One region of the Streptomyces sp. NBC_00122 genome, then DNA from elsewhere that is predicted to be linked to it. Evidence: riboswitches for the same ligand, from Rfam matches in the RefSeq annotation. Region 1 holds a riboswitch; each other region holds the start of a gene.

Region 1 (4,139 bases):
AGCGAGGTCCATGCCTTGACCCACTGATCACGGTTCTTGGCGATGCTCTCGGGAGCGACGTTCTCGGGCTTCTCGATCACCACACCGTGCTTCGTGAACAGCTCCGGCAGGGAAGCGTCCTTCGTCACCGGGTTCACGAACATCTGGAGGGGCATGTCCTCCTGGAACTTCTTGCTGATCAGGAAGTCCAGGAGGGCCTTGCCGCCCTCCTCGCTCTTCGCTCCCTTCAGCAGACCCGCGAACTCGGTCTGGCGGAAGCAGGTGCCGGTGGAGACGCCGGTCGGGGCCTCGGCCGGCTGCGGCTCGCCGTACAGCACCTCGACCGGCGGGCTGGAGGCGTAGGAGACCACCAGCGGACGGTCGCCCTTGGCCTTCTTGCCGCCCGCGGAGCCCGAGAAGCGCTCGTTGTAGGCCTGCTCCCAGCCGTCGACGACCTCGACGCCGTTGGCCTTGAGCTTGCTCCAGTAGTCCTTCCAGCCCTCTTCGCCGTACTTGCCGACGGAGGCGAGCAGGAAGCCGAGGCCGGGCGAGGAGGTCGCCGCGTTCTCGGTGACCAGCAGGTTCTTGTACTCCGGCTTGACCAGGTCGTCCAGCGTCTGCGGCGGGGCGAGCTTCTTGTCGGCGAAGTACGCCTTGTCGTAGTTGACGCAGATGTCGCCGGAGTCGATCGGCGTGACCCGGTGCTCCTTGTCGAGCACGTACTCGGGCTTCACCCCGGCCAGGCCCTTGGCCTCGTACGGCGTGAAGATCCCGTTGTCGAGGGCGCGCGAGAGCAGGGTGTTGTCGACGCCGAAGAAGACGTCGCCGCGCGGGGAGCCCTTGGTGAGGATCTCCTGGTTGAGCGCCGCGCCCGCGTCCCCCGACTTCAGCACCTTGACGGTGTAGCCGCTCTGCTGCTCGAACTCCTTGAGGACCGTGTCGGTCACGTTGAAGGAGTCGTGGGAGACGAGCGTGACCGTCTTGGACTTCGGGGCGTCACTCGAACCCGCGGACTTGTCCTTGGCATCGCCGCCGCAGGCGCTGAGCGTGGCGACGCCCAGCGCGGCCGCGAGCGCTGCGCCCGCCAGCTTCTTGGTGGTGCTCACTGGTGAATTCCTCCTGGGATGTCCAGGAGAAGACGCGGCCCTGCCCGGCGCTCTTCGCGAGCGGACGCCGGGCAGGGCGCAACAGCTTGAGTGGTGACCGAACTTCCTACCCCGAATGACCGGGGCGAGGTTCAGAGGGTCTGCGGATGACGGATACCGCACTCTCAGCGCTGTGGCGCTCCCCTGTCGGAATATGAAATTGGTTCGGCCACAGGGTACCCCGTGGCCGATCGCGACCGGCCAGAACCGGAACCTAGCGCTCCGAAGCGGCCAGCTGACCGCACGCGCCGTCGATCTCCTGGCCGCGGGTGTCCCGTACGGTCACGGGGACGCCGTGCCGGGCGATGGCCTCCACGAAGGCCTTCTCGTCCTCGGGCCGCGAGGCGGTCCACTTGGAGCCGGGCGTCGGGTTCAGCGGGATCAGGTTGACGTGGACACGCTTGCCCTTGAGCAGCTTGCCCAGCAGGTCGCCGCGCCAGGCCTGGTCGTTGATGTCACGGATCAGGGCGTACTCGATGGAGATCCGGCGGCCGGACTTCTCCGCGTACTCCCAGGCCGCGCCGAGGACCTCGCGGACGTTCCAGCGGGTGTTCACGGGGACCAGGGTGTCGCGCAGCTCGTCGTCGGGCGCGTGCAGCGAGACCGCGAGGCGGCACTTGAAGCCCTCGTCGGCGAAGCGCAGCATGGCGGGGACCAGGCCGACGGTGGAGACGGTGATACCGCGCTGGGAGAGGCCCAGGCCGTCGGGCTCCGGGTCGGTGAGGCGGCGGATGGCGCCGACCACGCGGTTGTAGTTGGCCAGCGGCTCGCCCATGCCCATGAAGACGATGTTCGACAGCCGCGCCGGGCCGCCGGGGACCTCCCCGTCGCGCAGCGCGCGCATGCCGTCGACGATCTGGTGCACGATCTCGGCGGTGGACAGGTTGCGGTCCAGGCCCGCCTGGCCGGTGGCGCAGAACGGGCAGTTCATGCCGCAGCCGGCCTGCGAGGAGATGCACATCGTGACCCGGTCGGGGTAGCGCATGAGCACGGACTCGACGAGCGTGCCGTCGTGCAGCTTCCACAGGGTCTTGCGGGTGGTGTCGTTGTCGCAGCTGATGTGCCGGATGACGTTCATCAGGTCCGGGAGGAGCTCCTGCCGGAGCTTCTCGCGGGAGCCCGCGGGGATGTCGGTCCACTCGGCCGGGTCGTGCGCGTAGCGCGCGAAGTAGTGCTGGGAGAGCTGCTTGGCCCGGAACGGCTTCTCGCCGATCGCGGCCACCGCCTCACGGCGCTCCTCGGGAGTGAGGTCGGCGAGGTGCCGGGGCGGCTTCTTGGCTCCGCGCGGGGCGACGAAGGTGAGCTCTCCCGGAACAGGGCGGGCCATGGCAGGTACTCCTTGTAAGACGAAAGGCGCGCCGCAGAAGCAGCGCGCCTTCCAAGAGTAACCGCCCGGCGTGTTACGACGCCTTTCCGCAGGTCAGCCCGTACCGACGAACGCGGCCAGGAGCAGCCACACCACCGGGGCGGTCGGCAGCAGCGAGTCGAGCCGGTCCATGATGCCGCCGTGTCCCGGCAGCAGGGTGCCCATGTCCTTGATGCCCAGGTCCCGCTTGATCATCGACTCGCCGAGGTCGCCCAGCGTGGCGCTGACGGCGACCGCCAGGCCCAGGAGCAGGCCCTGCCACCAGGAGCCGCCGTCGATCAGGAACTCCATGCACAGCGCGCCGGCGGCCATCGCGAAGGCCACCGCGCCGAACAGGCCCTCGCGGGTCTTTCCGGGGCTGATGCGCGGCGCGAGCTTGGTCTTGCCGAAGCGCCAGCCGACCGCGTAGGCCCCGGTGTCGCTGACCACCGTCAGGAGCAGGAAGGTGATCACCCGCTGCGGCCCGTCGTCAGCGGTGAGCAGCATCGCGACGAAGGTGGCCAGGAAGGGCACGTAGAACGCCGCGAAGGCACCCGCCGTGACGTCCTTGAGGTAGTCCTCGGGCGGCTCGGTCATCCGCCAGACCAGGACCGCCAGCACGGTCAGGGCCATGGCCACCCAGGCGCCCTCGGCACCGCGGACGTATCCGGCGATGACCATGGCCGCGCCGCCGACGGCGAGCGGGACCAGCGGGGCCTTGATGCCCTTCTTCTCCTGCAGGCGGGAGGTGAGCTCCCACAGGCCCACGACGACCGCCACGACGATGACGCCGACGAAGACCGCCTTGACGATCAGCAGCGAGGCGAAGATGACGGCGCCGAGGCCGACGCCGACCCCTATGGCGGCACGCAGGTCCCGTCCCGCGCGCTTCTTCGGCGGCGGTGGCGAGGCGTCCTGCGGCTGCGGGGGCGGGGGGCTGGGCATGGGCTCCTGCGGCGGCGTCTCGGCGCGGAAGAGGAGGCCGCCGTCCGGGACGGCCCCCCGATCGCGTGCTTCCCGGTCGTCGAAGTCACGGCCGGCGGCATCGGGCACGATGGGCATGGGCCGAGTGTGCGGGCCCACCTGCGCATCGTATGCGGGACCCGCCGGAACTGGCTCCGGCTGCCAGGAAGAGTCGTTCATCAGACTTCGAGCAGCTCGGCTTCCTTGTGCTTGAGCAGCTCGTCCACCTGCGCGACGTACTTCGCGGTGGTGTCGTCGAGCTCCTTCTCGGCGCGGCGCACCTCGTCCTCGCCGGCCTCCTTGTCCTTGACCAGCTTGTCAAGGGCGTCCTTCGCCTTGCGGCGGACGGCGCGCAGGGAGATCTTGGAGTCCTCGGCCTTGGTGCGCGCGACCTTGATGTACTCCTTGCGGCGGTCCTGCGTCAGCTCGGGGAAGGTCACCCGGATGATGCTGCCGTCGTTGCTCGGGTTGACACCGAGGTCGGAGTCGCGGATGGCCTGCTCGATGTTGCGCAGGGCGCTCTTGTCGAACGGGGTCACGATCGCCATGCGCGGCTCGGGCACCGAGAAGGACGCGAGCTGGTTGATGGGCGTGATGGCGCCGTAGTACTCCGCCACGATCTTGTTGAACATCGCCGGGTGCGCACGGCCGGTGCGAATCGCGGCGAAGTCTTCCTTGGCGACGACGACGGCCTTTTCCATCTTCTC
Region 2 (4,139 bases), 3.2 Mb from region 1:
GCGTGCGCGAAGCGGCGCTGCGGGATGCGCCCCGCGCGGTGCGCGAGGCGGCCCGCCGACACGGCATCCCGCATGGCCGCAGCCATCAGCACCGGCTCCTGCGCCCGCGTCACCGCGGACGCGAGCATCACCGCCGCGCAGCCGAGCTCCATCGCCAGGGCGACATCGGACGCCGTACCCGCCCCCGCGTCCAGGATGACCGGGACGGACGCCCGTTCCGCGATCAGCTCGAAGTTGTGCGGATTGCGGATCCCCATCCCCGACCCGATCGGGGACCCGAGCGGCATGATCGCCGCGCAGCCCGCGTCCTCCAGCTTCCGCGCGAGCACCGGATCGTCGTTCGTGTACGGGAGGACCGTGAAGCCCTCGTCCACCAGGGTCTCGGCGGCGTCCAGCAGCTCGACGCCGTCGGGCAGGAGGGTCCGCTCGTCCGCGACCACCTCCAGTTTGATCCAGTCGGTGCCCAGCGCCTCCCGGGCGAGCCGGGCCGTCAGCACGGCCTCGCCCGCCGTGAAGCAGCCCGCAGTGTTCGGCAGGACCGCGATGTCCAGCTTCGCCAGCACGGACAGGACCGAGCCCTGGACCGTCGGGTCCAGGCGGCGCATGGCCACCGTGGTGAGTTCGGTGCCGGACGCGACCAGGGCCCGTTCCAGGACGTCCAGGCTCGGGGCGCCGCCCGTACCCATGATCAGGCGGGAGGAGAAACTGCGGCCGCCCAGTGTGAAGAGGTCTTCAGCCATGCCGGTCAGCCTCCCTGGACCGCGGTGAGGATCTCGACCCGGTCGCCCTCGCCCACCGGGGTGAGCGGCCACTGCCCGCGCGGGACCACGGTCTCGTTGAGCGCGGCGGCGACTCCGGCGGGGGCCGTGGTCAGGGTGGCGACCACCGCGTCGAGCGTGGTGCCGGCCGCGACCTCGCGCGGCTCGCCGTTGACGGAGATGGTCATGCGTGCGACTCCTGACGTGCGGCGGAGAACCGGCGGGGGGTGAAGGGGCGTGCGATCGGCGGCAGTTCGCCGGTGGTCAGCAGCTCCGCCATCACGTCGCCGGTGAGCGGGGTCAGCAGCACCCCGTTGCGGTAGTGCCCGGTGGCCAGGTGCAGGCCCGGGAGGTCGGTTGGGCCGAGCATCGGGGCGTTGTCGGGGGAGCCCGGCCGCAGCCCCGCGCGGGTCTCGACGAGCGGGAGTTCGGTGATGCCGGGCACCAGCTCGTGGGCGTCGCGCAGGAGTTCGTAGACCCCGCCCGCGGTGACCGTGGTGTCCCAGCCGAGTTCCTCGCTGGTGGCGCCGACGACGAGCTCGCCGTTCTCGCGCGGGACCAGGTAGACGTGGCTGCCGCGCACGACCGCCCGTACCGTCCGCGACAGGAACGGCGCGTAGGCGGCGGGCACCGCCAGGCGCAGCACCTGGCCCTTCACCGGCCGTACGGGGGCCGCCAGCTCCGGCGGTACACCCGCCAGCCGGCCGCTGAGCGAGCCCGCCGCCAGCACCACATGGTCCGCGCGCAGCTCCGTACCGTCGTCGAGCAGCGCCCCGGCCGCCCGGTCGGCGGTGACCAGCAGCCGCTCGGCCGTCGCCCGGTGGACGGCCACGCCGGCTCCCTCGCAGGCGGCCAGCAGGGCGGCCGCGAGCCGCCGCGGGTCGACCTGGTGATCACCGTCGACCCGCAGGCCGCCCCGGACGCCCGGAGCCAGCATCGGCTCCAGCCGGCGGCACTCGCGGCCGGTGAGCCACTCGGACTCCAGGCCGCACCGGCGCTGCAGGGCGTGCAGCTCCCGCAGGTGGAGGCGGTCGTCGGAGTCGAGGGCGACGGCGAGGGTGCCGCAGGCGCGGTAGCCGATGTCCAGGCCGCCGCTCGCGTCGGCGAGCTCGGCGGCGAACTCGGGATAGCGGGCGGCGGAGGCGAGACCCAGGCCCAGCAGGGCCTCCTCGCCGTAGTGCAGCTCGGTGACGGGCGCGAGCATCCCGGCCGCGACCTGGGCGGCGCCGCCGCCGGGGGCCGGGTCGGCCAGTACGGTGCGCAGGCCCTGCCGGGCCGCCCGCCAGGCGGTGACGAGTCCGATGATCCCGCCCCCGATGACGAGGACGTCGGACCCCGTCCGGGACGTCCGAGATGGTCGGGACGTTCGAGATGAGTGCATGGGCGTCCAGCCCCTCCCTTCGCCGGCATGACCCGGATCAGGTTCGTACGGTCGGAGGCCGGCCAGCCTCCCTCTCAGCCCGGTGCGTCCGGACTCCCGCGATAGGTACGGTGGCCAGACTAACCCCGGTGCGGACAGCCGGTAAGGCGGCATCTATTCCTGGCGGCCCGTCAGGTGATTAGGGTGGCCGGGTGAGTGAGCAGACGGAGCAGAACCCGAGCGGCGTCGTGATCGTGGGCGCCGGAATGGCCGGCGTGCAGACCGCGGTCGCCCTGCGCGAGCAGGGCTTCACCGGCACCGTGACCCTGCTGGGCGCCGAGCCCCACCAGCCCTACGACCGGCCTCCGCTGTCCAAGGCGGTGCTGCTCGGCAAGGCCGAGGACTCCGCCTTCGACGTGGACTTCGAGGGGCTCGGCATCGAGCTCAGGCTCGGCACGGAGGTCACCGGGCTGCGGGCCGCCGAGCGCGAGCTGGACACCGAGGCGGGACCGGTCCCGTACGGCGTCCTCGTGCTGGCCACAGGCGCGCAGCCGCTGACCCTGCCCGGGACGGAGGGGGTCCCCGGCGTGCACCTGCTGCGCACGCTGGACGACGCGGCACGGCTGCGCCCGGTCCTGGCCGAGGCGCCCCGGGCGGTGGTCGTCGGCGCGGGCTGGATCGGCGCGGAGTTCGCCACCGCGGCCCGGGAGGCGGGCTGCGAGGTGACCGTGGTCGAGGCGGCGGACCGGGTCCTGGCGGGGGCGCTGCCGTCGGAGGTCGCCGCCCCGATGGCCCGCTGGTACGAGGAGGCCGGCGCCGGGCTGATCACCGGCGCGAAGGTCGCCGGGATCGAGGAGGGCCGGGTACTGCTCGCGGACGGGAGCACCCTGCCCGCCGGCGCGGTCGTGGTGGGCATCGGCGCCCGCCCCGCCACCGGATGGCTGGCCGGGAGCGGGGTGGTCCTCGGCCCCGACGGCTCGGTCACCGCCGACGCGTACCTGCGTACCTCCCTGCCCGGGGTGTACGCGGTCGGCGACTGCGCGTCCTTCCCGTCGGCCCGCTACGGGACGCGGCTGCTCGTGCACCACTGGGACAACGCGCTCCAGGGCCCGCGGACGGTCGCCGCGAACATCCTGGCCGGGGAACCCGCCCAGGTCTACGACCCGGTGCCCTACTTCTGGTCGGAGCAGTTCGGGCGCTTCGTCCAGTACGCCGGCCACCACGGCGGGGCCGACACCCTGCTCTGGCGCGGCGACCCGGCCGACCCCACGTGGTCGGTGTGCTGGCTGCGCGACGGCGTCCTGGTCGCGGTCCTGGCCGTGGGCCGCCCCCGCGACCTGGCGCAGGGCCGCAGGCTCATCGAGACGGGGGCCGCGGTGGACCCGGCCAAGGTCCGCGATCCGGCGGTTCCCCTGAAGTCGACCCCCGTGTAGCCGGGGCCGGACCACGGACGGGCCGCTCCGGTACCGGGTGTCAGCCCGAGATGGCAGGCTTGTACCCGTGACCGAGATTGACGCAAAGATCGATGCCCTTGTCCCCTCGTGGCTGTACCTCCCCGACATCGCGGAGATGCTCGACATCGAGGTGACCCGGGTCCGCCAGATGGTCAAGGAAGGGCAGCTGATCGCCGTACGCCGGGGCGAGAACCGCGCCCTGCAGGTGCCGGCCCCCTTCATCGACGGCGACAAGGTCGTCAAGGGCCTGGTCGGCCTGCTGACCGTGCTGCGCGACGACCGCTTCACCGAGGAGGAGATCCTTGAGTGGCTCTTCACCGAGGATCCGACCCTGCCCGGCACCCCCGTGCAGGCGCTGAGCGAGAATCGCGGCACGGAGGTGAAGCGCCGCGCTCAGGCGCTCGCCCTCTGACCTGATCCGCATCCGCTCCACCGCGGTGTACGGGCCCCGCGGGGTCCGTACACCGCCTCCATCCGGGGGATACACCCATGCAGCTTTCCGACGCCCGGCTCTACCTCTGCACGGACGCCCGGAAGCGCCAGGGTGACCTCGCCGAGTTCCTGGAC
Region 3 (4,139 bases), 1.6 Mb from region 1:
ACCGATGTGTGGTCGGGCCTCCCAGGCCACACATCGTCAGCGTGGGAAGCACTGCCGCGAGTGGCGGGACAACTCGCAGATAGGTCCACTTATCGGATTAGCGATGCGACACCAACGGCCGCCATGACGGACACGAAGGGCGCGAGCCGTCAGGACGCGGTGGGCGACGACCAGCCGGCCGTGGCGAGTGGGAGCACTCCGGCACCAAAAAACGGAGCGGACCCGCGACTCCCCCCTTGGGTCGCGGGTCCGCTCCGTGGCTCCTGTCGAACGGCTCAGTCGGCCAGCGGCAGGTAGACGCGGTTGCCCGAAGCCGCGAACTCGGCGGACTTCTCCGCCATGCCCGCCTGGATCTCCTCGGCCTTCAGGTCGCCGCCGTGCTCACGGCGGATGTCCTGCGAGATCTTCATCGAGCAGAACTTCGGACCGCACATGGAGCAGAAGTGCGCGGTCTTGGCCGGCTCGGCGGGAAGCGTCTCGTCGTGGAACTCGCGGGCCGTGTCCGGGTCGAGGGCCAGGTTGAACTGGTCCTCCCAGCGGAACTCGAACCGCGCGTCCGACAGGGCGTCGTCCCACTCCTGGGCACCGGGGTGCCCCTTGGCCAGGTCGGCCGCGTGGGCGGCGATCTTGTACGTGATGACGCCGGTCTTGACGTCGTCGCGGTTGGGCAGGCCCAGGTGCTCCTTGGGCGTGACGTAGCAGAGCATCGCGGTGCCCCACCAGGCGATCATCGCGGCGCCGATGCCCGAGGTGATGTGGTCGTACGCGGGCGCGACGTCCGTGGTCAGCGGGCCGAGCGTGTAGAACGGCGCCTCCTCGCAGATCTCCTGCTGGAGGTCGATGTTCTCCTTGATCTTGTGCATCGGGACGTGGCCCGGGCCCTCGATCATCGTCTGCACGTTGTGGCGCTTGGCGATCGTGTTCAGCTCGCCCAGCGTCTTCAGCTCCGCGAACTGCGCCGCGTCGTTGGCGTCCGCGATCGAACCGGGGCGCAGGCCGTCACCCAGCGAGTACGTGACGTCGTACGTCGCGAGGATCTCGCAGAGCTCCTCGAAGTTCGTGTAGAGGAAGTTCTCCTTGTGGTGCGCCAGGCACCACGCGGCCATGATCGAGCCGCCGCGCGAGACGATGCCGGTCTTGCGGCGGGCGGTCAGCGGCACGTACGGCAGCAGCACGCCGGCATGGACCGTCATGTAGTCGACGCCCTGCTCGGCCTGCTCGATGACCGTGTCCTTGTAGATCTCCCAGGTCAGGTCCTCGGCGCGGCCGTCGACCTTCTCCAGCGCCTGGTAGAGCGGGACGGTGCCGATGGGGACGGGGGAGTTGCGCAGCACCCACTCGCGCGTGGTGTGGATGTTGCGGCCCGTCGAGAGGTCCATGACCGTGTCGGCGCCCCACTTGGTCGCCCAGGTCATCTTGTCGACCTCCTCCTCGATGGAGGAGGTGACCGCGGAGTTGCCGATGTTGGCGTTGACCTTCACCAGGAACCGCTTGCCGATGATCATCGGCTCGATCTCCGGGTGGTTCACGTTCGCCGGGAGTACCGCGCGACCTGCGGCGATCTCCTCGCGGACGACCTCGGGGGAGACGTTCTCGCGGATCGCGACGTACTCCATCTCCGGGGTGATCTCGCCCCGGCGGGCGTACGCGAGCTGCGTGACGGCGGCGCCGCCACGGCCCCGGCGGGGCTGGCGGGGACGGCCAGGGAAGACGGCGTCGAGGTTCTTGAGCCCGCCCCGCGGCGAGGTGTGCTTGATGCCGTCGTCCTCGGGACGCACGGGACGTCCCGCGTACTCCTCGGTGTCCCCGCGGCCGATGATCCAGTTCTCGCGCAGCGGCGCGAGACCCCGGCGCACGTCCGTCTCGATCTGGGGGTCGGTGTACGGACCTGACGTGTCGTAGAGCGTCACGTCCTTGCCGTTGGTGAGGTGGACCTGGCGGACCGGCACCCGGATGTCGGGGCGGGAGCCCGCCACGTACCCCTTGTGCCAGCCCGGCTGGCGCTCGGTCTGGCCGTCGGCGTCCTGGCTGACGGCAGGCGTGCGTGCGTCCTGAATGGTCATGAGACCTATCTCCCTACGCCGGCATTACCCGGTAACAGGTTCGGCGGTCGACGCAGCCTCCTCCCGTACGCATCCGTGATGCGCGTACGGTGATCAGCGTCCTCTCAGCCCGGTGCTCCGAGCTCCCGCGTTGTGCAAAGTAGCCCCCACGCTAGCGCCATCCATGGCGTGCTGAACAGTGGGCCCCCGCATCTCTTGCGATGATCTGCTGGTGACGATCTCGCCGCAGCCCCCCACTGAGCCCGTGGACCCCACCAGCCACGCTGACCACGCGCACTCCCACGAGCCTGGCCATGGACACGGTCACGGGCACAGCCACGGGCACGGTCCGGCGGCCCCCGTCTCGAAGCACCTGCGCAAGGTCATCGCGGCCGTGCTGATCCCCTTCACCGTGGCCGTCTTCGCCGGCATGGTGGTGCTCTGGCCGGGCGGCGCGCCCGCCCACGAGCGCACGGGTGTCGGTTTCGACCGGCAGACGCAGCAGGGCTCGGTCGTGTCGCTCGAACAGGTCGACTGCAAATCGGTGAACGCCTCGCAGGTGCCGCCCACCGGTGACACGTCCACGCCCGAGGGCCGCGAGGCCCAGGCCGCGCAGACCGGCGAGTGCAAGAAGGCCACCGTCGAGGTCGGCACCGGACCGGACAAGGGCCGCACCTTCGTGGAGATCGTCCAGCCGGGCGCGCCACGGCAGTTGGCGAAGGGGCAGGAGGTGGTGGTCGCGTACGCGCCGGACGCCCCCCGGGACCTCCAGTACTCGGTCATCGACGTGAACCGCAAGTTCCCCCTGGCGCTGCTGGCCGGGATCTTCGCCCTCGCCGTCGTGCTGGTCGGCCGGATGCGCGGGGTGTTCGCACTGATCGCGCTGGTCATCAGCTTCGGCGTGCTGACCCTCTTCATCCTCCCGGCCATCCTGCAGGGGTCGAACCCGCTCGTCGTCGCCGTCGTAGGGGCGAGCGCCATCATGCTCATCGCCCTGTACATCTGCCACGGGCTGACCGCCCGCACCTCGGTCGCCGTCCTCGGCACGCTCGTCTCGCTGCTGCTGATCGGGCTGCTGGGCTCGGTCTTCATCGACTGGGCGTTCCTCAGCGGCAACACCGACGACAACACGGGCCTGATCCACGGGCTGTACCCGGACATCGACATGAGCGGTCTGCTGCTCGCGGGCATCATCATCGGATCGCTGGGCGTGCTCGACGACGTGACGGTCACCCAGACCTCCGCGGTCTGGGAACTCCACCAGGCCGACCCCTCCATGGGGTCGCGCGCCTTGTACCGGGCGGCCATCCGGATCGGTCGCGACCACATCGCGTCGGTGGTCAACACGCTCGTACTGGCCTATGCGGGTGCCGCGCTGCCCCTGCTCCTGTTGTTCTCGATCGCGAACAGCAGCATGGGGTCGGTGGCCAACAGCGAGCTGGTCGCGGTGGAGATTGTACGGACCCTCGTGGGCTCGATCGGCCTCGTGGCCTCGGTTCCCGTGACGACGGCGCTGGCCGCCCTGGTCGTGTCGGCCGACCGGCCGAGGACCCCGGTCGCCGGGACGGCCTCGGGGTAGCCCGCGGCGGCCGGGGCCGCCGTCGCAAGCGCTGAAAGGTGTTCGCGGGATGGTGGGATTGCGGGAGAACTGAGCGGCCGGCGCCGCGCGTCGGTGGGCGCGGCACGCGTCAGTGAACGCGGCAGCGCGTCAGCCCGCGTTCTGCTCGTTCTGCCGGGATTCGGCCAGGATCTTGCCGAGCGCCTCGTCGAGGTTCTCCTCGAAGTCACCCAGGTTGCGCTCCTGACCGAGCGGAACGAGCCGGTCGGTGCGGTCGAGGAACGCGACGAGCGGGGCCGCGCTCGCGCGGAACAACGCCCGGTCGCCGCCGACCTGGAGGCGGATGTGGACATCGGACAGGTCCTCGGGATCGGTCGGGGCGATGTGCACATCGCCGTCGCCGCACGGCTTGTTGATGCCGTCGAGGAGGAGCTCCCGGCCGAACGCCCAGGTCACGGGCGCGTCTCCGGGAAGGTGGAAGGTCAGGCGGACTGCGTAGGGGTCCCGAGCGTCGTACCGGAGTTCCACCGGAATCCGGA

The links. A riboswitch is a leader RNA that binds a small molecule or an ion and turns the genes downstream of it on or off. The one in region 1 is predicted to bind thiamine pyrophosphate.
Region 2: it holds a riboswitch for thiamine pyrophosphate, as region 1 does, so the genes downstream of both, thiO (glycine oxidase ThiO) here and OG737_RS22330 (thiamine ABC transporter substrate binding subunit) in region 1, are expected to answer to the same signal.
Region 3: it holds a riboswitch for thiamine pyrophosphate, as region 1 does, so the genes downstream of both, thiC (phosphomethylpyrimidine synthase ThiC) here and OG737_RS22330 (thiamine ABC transporter substrate binding subunit) in region 1, are expected to answer to the same signal.

The regions. Positions count from the first base shown of each region.
Region 1 is NZ_CP108191.1:4,674,937-4,679,075, reverse strand. Features, by position in the region: gene OG737_RS22330 (thiamine ABC transporter substrate binding subunit) at 1-1,085, opposite strand, end outside; TPP riboswitch at 1,171-1,280, opposite strand; gene rlmN (23S rRNA (adenine(2503)-C(2))-methyltransferase RlmN) at 1,339-2,451, opposite strand; gene OG737_RS22320 (phosphatidate cytidylyltransferase) at 2,545-3,612, opposite strand; gene frr (ribosome recycling factor) at 3,612-4,139, opposite strand, start outside.
Region 2 is NZ_CP108191.1:1,468,314-1,472,452, reverse strand. Features, by position in the region: gene OG737_RS06970 (thiazole synthase) at 1-740, opposite strand, end outside; gene thiS (sulfur carrier protein ThiS) at 746-946, opposite strand; gene thiO (glycine oxidase ThiO) at 943-2,139, opposite strand; TPP riboswitch at 2,137-2,249, opposite strand; gene OG737_RS06955 (FAD-dependent oxidoreductase) at 2,331-3,551, shown strand; gene OG737_RS06950 (Rv2175c family DNA-binding protein) at 3,619-3,984, shown strand; gene thiE (thiamine phosphate synthase) at 4,062-4,139, shown strand, end outside.
Region 3 is NZ_CP108191.1:3,044,723-3,048,861, forward strand. Features, by position in the region: gene thiC (phosphomethylpyrimidine synthase ThiC) at 276-2,063, opposite strand; TPP riboswitch at 2,057-2,202, opposite strand; partial or broken gene OG737_RS14355 (YibE/F family protein) at 2,242-3,656, shown strand; gene OG737_RS14360 (SsgA family sporulation/cell division regulator) at 3,751-4,139, opposite strand, start outside.